2 regions of the Frankia sp. CgMI4 genome follow, and region 2 is predicted to be linked to the other one. Evidence: predicted binding sites of a transcription regulator. Region 2 holds the regulator's gene; the other holds the start of a gene.
What was found. The regulator LexA, encoded in region 2, represses DNA repair genes until DNA is damaged. The targets are predictions, from matches to a motif close to CGAACNNNNGTTCG.

Region 1: a site for LexA is predicted at 1,112-1,125, ahead of Manayef4_RS21450 (SAV_6107 family HEPN domain-containing protein). Genes of this name have one in related genera too.

What each region holds. Positions count from the first base shown of each region.
Region 1 covers NZ_MAQZ01000125.1:149,139-152,346, reverse strand. The annotation lists gene Manayef4_RS21455 (hypothetical protein) at 339-1,076, shown strand; gene Manayef4_RS21450 (SAV_6107 family HEPN domain-containing protein) at 1,292-1,792, shown strand; gene Manayef4_RS25230 (hypothetical protein) at 1,869-2,108, opposite strand; gene Manayef4_RS21440 (methyltransferase domain-containing protein) at 2,107-2,919, shown strand; gene Manayef4_RS21435 (DUF3040 domain-containing protein) at 3,087-3,208, shown strand, end outside.
Region 2 covers NZ_MAQZ01000047.1:25,360-29,060, reverse strand. The annotation lists gene nrdR (transcriptional regulator NrdR) at 131-676, opposite strand; gene Manayef4_RS05310 (LysM peptidoglycan-binding domain-containing protein) at 1,006-1,404, opposite strand; gene lexA (transcriptional repressor LexA) at 1,709-2,479, shown strand; gene hflX (GTPase HflX) at 2,545-3,701, opposite strand, start outside.

The sequences.
Region 1 (3,208 bases), on a different contig from region 2:
CCTCTCGTACGACCCCCGGTGATGTCTGTATTACCGCAGCGTGCGCCGGGAGGGGACATGGCGGCAACTACCGATCTGGAACGGCCCCCTGTCGTTTCCGCGTCAGGCCTGCTCCGGCGCCCGGTGTCCGGTGTCCGGTGCGACGCGGGTGGGGGTCCGACTCCGTGGGGTGTCGTGTGACCCGATCGCGGAATCCAGGTGTTCCGATCAACACATTCTCWATGGTTCTGGTGATTGTGCGTGCAGTGGGTGTTGATCGCTTGGAGGTGCACTGAGTCCACGAAATCGAGGCGGCAGACGGCCGGGAGACGGCCGGCGAGGCGGAGGGGGTTGGGAACATGGCGATCACGGTGCCCAGGAGCCTGGCGAGGCGGCCCGCGTCGGCGGCGGGCCCGGCGGTGACCCCGGCGGTGYCCCCGGCGGTGACCCGGACCCGGACACCGCGGACGACGGCCGGGGCGGACCTTCTCCCGCGGCGGGCCGGCGGACTGCCGCACGAGCTGATCTTCCGGATCGAGTCGGTATCCCGGCACGCCTCGGTCCGGCACGTGCACGTCGAGACCGACGAGGGCGCGGTGCTGGCCGACTGGTGGTCGCGGGGCCGGGTCGAGCTGATGGCGGCCGGCCGGCCGTTCGTGCTGGAGACCGACCTCGACGGTTTCGGGATCCGTCTGGTCGAACCCATGGGACGGGTGCCCCTGGCCGCCTTCGAGCCAGGCCGCCACGGGGGCTGGGTGCGCCTGTCGGACGGTGCCACGCTGCGTTGGCTCAGGCCGACCCGCGGCGAGTTCGCCAGCGGGCTCGTGGGTCACCGTGATGTGAACATCATCCGGTTTGCGCTGGACGGAACGGCGCTTGTCGTGGCCGATCCGGATGCGCTCGACCCGAGGGTCACCCGGGTGGCCCGGACGACAGGTGCGGATTCGGGACATGTCTGTCGGGGGAAAGTCGCGGACCCGCGGCTGGGATGGGTTCCCGACGTGGTGGCCCTGCTCGTCCTCGGCTGGTTTCTTCGGGTGGTCGAGTCCGAGGTCGCCGGATCTGCTCGATCGCGTGTTCGATACCTCGATGCTTGACGGGCGGCGCTGGCGAGGGTTCACTACTTCGTGATCGAACCTATGTTCGAGACTCGGGAGGTGTTGTGACCACCGTGACCAGTCGGCCGATCAGTGGCTCGGACAGTGGCTCGGACCCGGCGGGAGGAGCGGCCCGCGGTAAGGGTGCGTTTGGCGGCCCCGGTGGATCCACCGGGCCGCACGGTGGATCCACCGGGCCGGTTGGACGGACCCTGGTGCCGGCGGCGGGGTTGCCTCGCCGCTCCCGCGACGATCTGTTGGTCGCCGCCCGGCGCGGTCTCGGTGAGGCCGAGTGCGCCCAGACGGCCGGGGAGCGCTACGCCCTCGCCCACCTCGCGGCGCTGCGGGCGGCGGCCGCTGTCCTGGCGGACCGGGCCCGGCCCCGTCCCGGTCGTCGCGGTCGGCCCGTGAGTGCCTGGTGCCTGCTTGTCCGGGTGGCCCCCGAGCTCGCGGAGTGGGCGGAGTTCTTCGCGGCGGGGGCCGCCCGGCGATCGGCGGCCGAGGCCGGGCTGAAGGTAGTGACCAGGCGGGAGGCCGATGATCTGATCCGTCAGGTCGATCTGTTCGTCGGGGTTGTCGAGGGCGTACTGGGCCTCCCGTCCCAACCGATGATCGCCGGCACCGGTCCGGTCGGGCCTGGGGAGGTCACGATGGTCATGTCGCCGGGCCGAGGGCAGGCTGACCGTGGTCGGCCCGGCGGCGCCCCGGGTGGGTGACGAGCGGTTGCGTTTACGGTGAGCATCGGTCACTATCGGTTACCTTCCGAGGGGTAGTGGTTGGCGGAGCAGGAGATCATCGATGGTCCTCACCGGTTCTGAGCATCGGCACCGCGGCGCGCATCGGGCCGTGCCGTCCGCCGTTGCGCGTCGCAACATCTGGGTACTGCGGGTCGTAGGGCTGTCGGCTGGCGGGCTGGTCGTCGGGGTCGCCATAGGCCTCACCGTGGGTCGGTGACGCGCCTGGTCCTCCGGCGTGGGCGAGCGGGCTGACGGCGGCGCCGACGATGCCGGCGTGAGGAGGCGCGACGCGCATGACCAGCCATGTCACCGGCGCGGATCTGCGGCAGGCCGCGATCTGGCACGGCCTGCGGACGGTCCTGCCCGGATCGGCAGCGGGGGTTCCGGCCTGGTCGGTGGCCCCGACGGCCACAGCCATCCCGCCGATCATCGTTGACGCGGGCGGTGGGAGTGGTGGCTTCGCCGTACCCCTGGCGGTCGAGGGCTACCTGGTGATCGTCGTGGACCCGTCGCCGGACGCCCTGGCAGCGTTGCGCCGTCGCGCCGACGAACGGGGCGTCGCCGACCGGGTCACGGCCGAGCAGGGCGATCTGGCCGACCTGACCGGCATCGTCGGAGCCGAGACCGCCGATTTGTTGCTGTGCCACTCCGTCCTCGACGTCGTTGACGATCCCGAGGCCGCGCTGGCGGGGGCCCTGCGGGTGCTGCGCCCGGGAGGCGTTCTCAGCCTCGTCGTCGCGGGCCGGGCTGCCACGGTGCTCGCCCGCGCCCTGGCGGGTCGCTTCGAGCAGGCGCAGGCCGTGCTGACCGGCCAGGGCGCCGGGGCGCCCCGGACGCCCGCCGGGTTCACCACCGCCGAGATCGTCGCGCTGGTGAACGCGGCGGGCGCGGACGTCGTCGACGTCCACGGGGTGCGCGTGTTCGCCGACCTGGTCCCCGGGGCGCGGGTCGACTCCGATCCCTTCACCGCGCAGCGGCTGCTGCGCCTGGAACTGGCCGCGGCCGCCCTGGAGCCGTTCCGTGACCTCGCGGCACAGCTGCACGTGCTTGCCCGCCGTCGTGCCGCTGGTACCGCTCGCGAAGCCGGCGCCGCCGGGTTCCCGTGACCGTGGATTTCCCGGTATGAAAGACCCCAGTTCGGGCACGGACCAGGTGACGGGAATCGCTCGGTTCCAACCAGCATGACAGGTTGCCTACCGCACCCGCCCGCACATGCCTATCCTTGGTTATCAGGTTCCGTCCGCCGGGCCTACAGGTCGTGGGAGGAGCGTCGATGCCGCTCTCGGAGAACGAGCAGCGCCTGCTGGAGCAGATCGAGCGCGCTCTCGTACAGGACGATCCAAAGTTTGCCAGTACCGTGCGTTCGACGGACCCCCGTACCTATCTGCTGCGCCG
Region 2 (3,701 bases):
ATGCGTGCCGTCCGGGAGGTCCGCGGTCCTCGCACGGCCGCGACGCGGGATGTCACCCGTCGCCGGCGGGACCGGGCCGGCACGGCGAGCCAGGGCGATGTATGACGCTTTCGGTCGAGCGGTCCCGGCCCTACCTGCTATGCACCTGCTGGGTGCCGATCACCGGCGAGACATCGACGGCGCCACGCGGGACCGGTCGTGCTGGTCCATCCCGCGTGGTGGGAGGTCCGGCGGCCTCGGAGCGCAACGCGYCGATCGCGGACTCGAAGTCAGTCAACGACTCGAAGGCCAGGTACACCGAGGCGAAGCGGAGATAAGCCACCTCGTCGAGCTCACGGAGCGGACCGAGGATCGCCCGGCCGATCGCCTCCGCGGGCACCTCCGCCGACCCCGACGAGCGGACGGCGTCCTCTACCCGCTGCGCCAGAAGCGKGAGATCATCATCCCGCACCGGCCGGCCCTGGCAGGCCTTGCGGACACCGGCGATGACCTTGGCCCGGCTGAACGGCTCGGCCGCCCCACTGCGCTTGCGAACCTGAAGGGACGCCTCCTCCATCGTAGTGAACCGGCGACCGCAGGACAGGCAGGACCGCCTGCGGCGGATCGCCGAACCCTCCTCGGCCTCCCGACTGTCAACGACGCGACTGTCCGGATGCCGGCAGAACGGGCACCGCACGCGCTACGCCTCCTTCGCCCGCGCCGGAGCCGACCGCCCCGGACCGGGGATGAGGGACACCGTTGAGGACCCGGCATCCACGCCGGACAGACCACCTTGTGGATGGACCGCCAGCTCCCCGCGGAAGACCTGTGGAACAACCTGTGGATGACTTACACCCCGGTAAGCACCAGATGTTGTGTCCAAGGTAGCGCACGGCCCCAGAGATGAGGACAGCACCCCCGTATGGTCCGTGTGGTCCGCATCGCACGTGGCACCGCACGTGGACGAAAGACGACGGTGCGCGAGAACCCTGCGCCGAGACACTCGTGGACCCGGGAAGCCGGGCGTCAGGGAAGGAGTAACGACTGGCCCGGGGCGATCAGTGGTGACCGCAGGTGGTTCAGCCGCATCAGCCGGTCCACCATGACCCGGGTGTCGGCGCTCTCGTCGAGCGCCACTGCCACCTCCCACAGCGTCTCCCCCGGCATGACCAGATGGTGCCGCGGCGCCTCCGCGGTATCCGGCCCGGCAATCGACACCCCAGGCATGATCATGATTGCTACCGCCACGACGACCGCCACGACGATCGATACCACCACCACCCGACCCCGCCGGGTCAGCCGGAGCGGCGGGGGTGCGGGCGGGCGACCCGGCGGGGGTGCGGGCGGGCGACCCGGCGGCCGATGACCCACCCGGTCCCTGGCCATCGACAGGTCGACGACCCGCGCCCTGTGTGCGGATCCCACGGCACCCTCCCGTTCCGACGACACCGAACACCGAAGATCGAACCTTCGTTCGATCGAACGCGTGGTCGATTGTCGCATCGGGAACCGGAAACCGCCAGGGACACGCTCGAACAGACGTTTGAGATTCTGCGACCCGCCGGTTACCGTCGAGTCGGTCGGGTGTGAACCGGGCGGTTTCCCCCGGTCACGGACGGCGGCGAGTCGGTGGGTGACCGCTTCCGGAGCGGGACGGTCCGCCGTGCGGTCGCCGGCCGGCCGGTGGCCGCACGGCGGAAGAAAAACGCGACGAGGAGAGCGGTAAGCGATGACTAGCCAAGGCAGGGGTACGCGCCGGGGCGGAACCCGCGGCAACGTGCGAGCCTTTCCCGAAGGCCCCACGGACGCGGGCCTGACCCCCCGGCAGCGCAGGGTGCTGGAGGTCATCCGGGCCGCGGTGGAGCGGCGCGGATATCCGCCCAGCGTGCGGGAGATCGGTGAGGCGGTCGGCCTCACCAGCACCAGTAGTGTGGCTCACCAGCTCAAGGTGCTCGAGGAGAAGGGCTACCTGCGGCYGGACCCGAACCGCCCGAGAGCGATGGAGGTGCTGACCGTCGAGCACCCCCGGCAACGCGCGGATGTGGGCGCGGGCGCGACGACGGTGGCGGGCACGATTCCCATCGTCGGTGAGGCGGCGCCGGGCACCACCGAAGGAAGCAAGTCGGACGCGGCCTACGTGCCGGTGCTGGGCCGGATCGCCGCCGGTGGCCCGATCCTGGCCGAGCAGGCGGTCGAGGACGTCTTCCCGCTACCCAGGGAGATCGTCGGCGAGGGCACTCTGTTCCTGCTCCGGGTCGTCGGCGACTCGATGATCAACGCGGCGATCTGCGACGGTGACTGGGTGGTCGTCCGCCAGCAGCCGGTCGCGGACAACGGGGAGATCGTCGCCGCAATGATCGACGGGGAGGCGACGGTCAAGCGTCTGCGGGTTCGGGACGGCAAGATCTGGCTACATCCGGAGAACTCGGCCTTCGCCGACATCCCCGGTGAGGATGCGACCATCCTCGGCCGGATCGTGGCTGTGCTCCGCAGGGTTTGATGTGGATCGGCCGGCCGCCCGGCGGGCGGCCGGCCGGGTTGCCTCGCGTCTGATCGCTCCTGGGCTCAGGCCCGGTAGGCGTGCAGCTCCGCCGCGAGTCCCGAGGAAACCCGGGCGGACAGCCGGGTACCGGTCTCGGTGTGCTCCATCGTGAGCACCTCGCCGTTCGCGTGCACCCGGGAGACCAAGTCGCCCCGGGTGTAGGGCACGAGRACGCGCATCTCCACGTCGGGATGCGGCACCCGGGCACAGAGCGCGTCGACCAGCGCGGCCAGCCCCTCGCRCGTGCGTGCCGAGACGAACACGGCGTCCGGGGCGAGCTGGCGCAACCCCGCGACGACCGTCGGCTCCACGGCGTCCACCTTGTTGACGACGATCAGCTCGGGAACGCCGCCCGCGTCGATGTCGTTGAGAACCTCGCGCACGGCGGAGATCTGCGCGGCCGGCTCCGGCGATGATCCGTCCACAACGTGCAGGATGAGATCGGCATCGGCGACCTCTTCCAGCGTCGAGCGGAACGCCTCGACGATCTGATGCGGCAGATGCCGGACGAATCCGACGGTGTCGGTCAGGGTGAAGGCCCGGCCGTCCGGCAGGGTCGCCCGCCGCACGGTCGGATCAAGGGTGGCGAACAGRGCGTCCTCGACCAGGACACCCGCGCCGGTCAGCCGGTTGAGCAGCGACGACTTACCGGCGTTGGTGTAACCGGCGATCGCCACGCTGGGGACCTCACCCCGCCGCCGGGCGGAACGCTTGGTCTCCCGCACGGTCGTCATCGCGGCGAGCTCGCGGCGCAACCGCGCCATCCTGGCCCGCAGCCGCCGACGATCGGTCTCGATCTTCGTCTCACCGGGACCACGGGTACCGATGGGCGCCCGGCCGCCGCCACTGGCCGCGGCCCGCGACATCGACTCACCCCACCCACGCAGCCGGGGCAGCATGTACTGCAACTGCGCGAGCTCGACCTGGGCCTTGCCCTCGCGAGAGGTCGCGTGCTGGGCGAAGATGTCCAGGATGAGGGCCGTCCGGTCGATGACCTTTACTTTGACGACCTCCTCCAGCTGCCGCAGCTGACCCGGGGTGAGCTCGCCATCGCAGACCACCGTGTCCGCGCCGGTCGCCGCGACGACCTCGGCGAGCTCGCGGGCCTTGCCCGAACCGACGTAAGTCGCGGCATCCGGCCGGTCGCGACGCTGCACGAGCGCGTCGAGCACCACCGAAC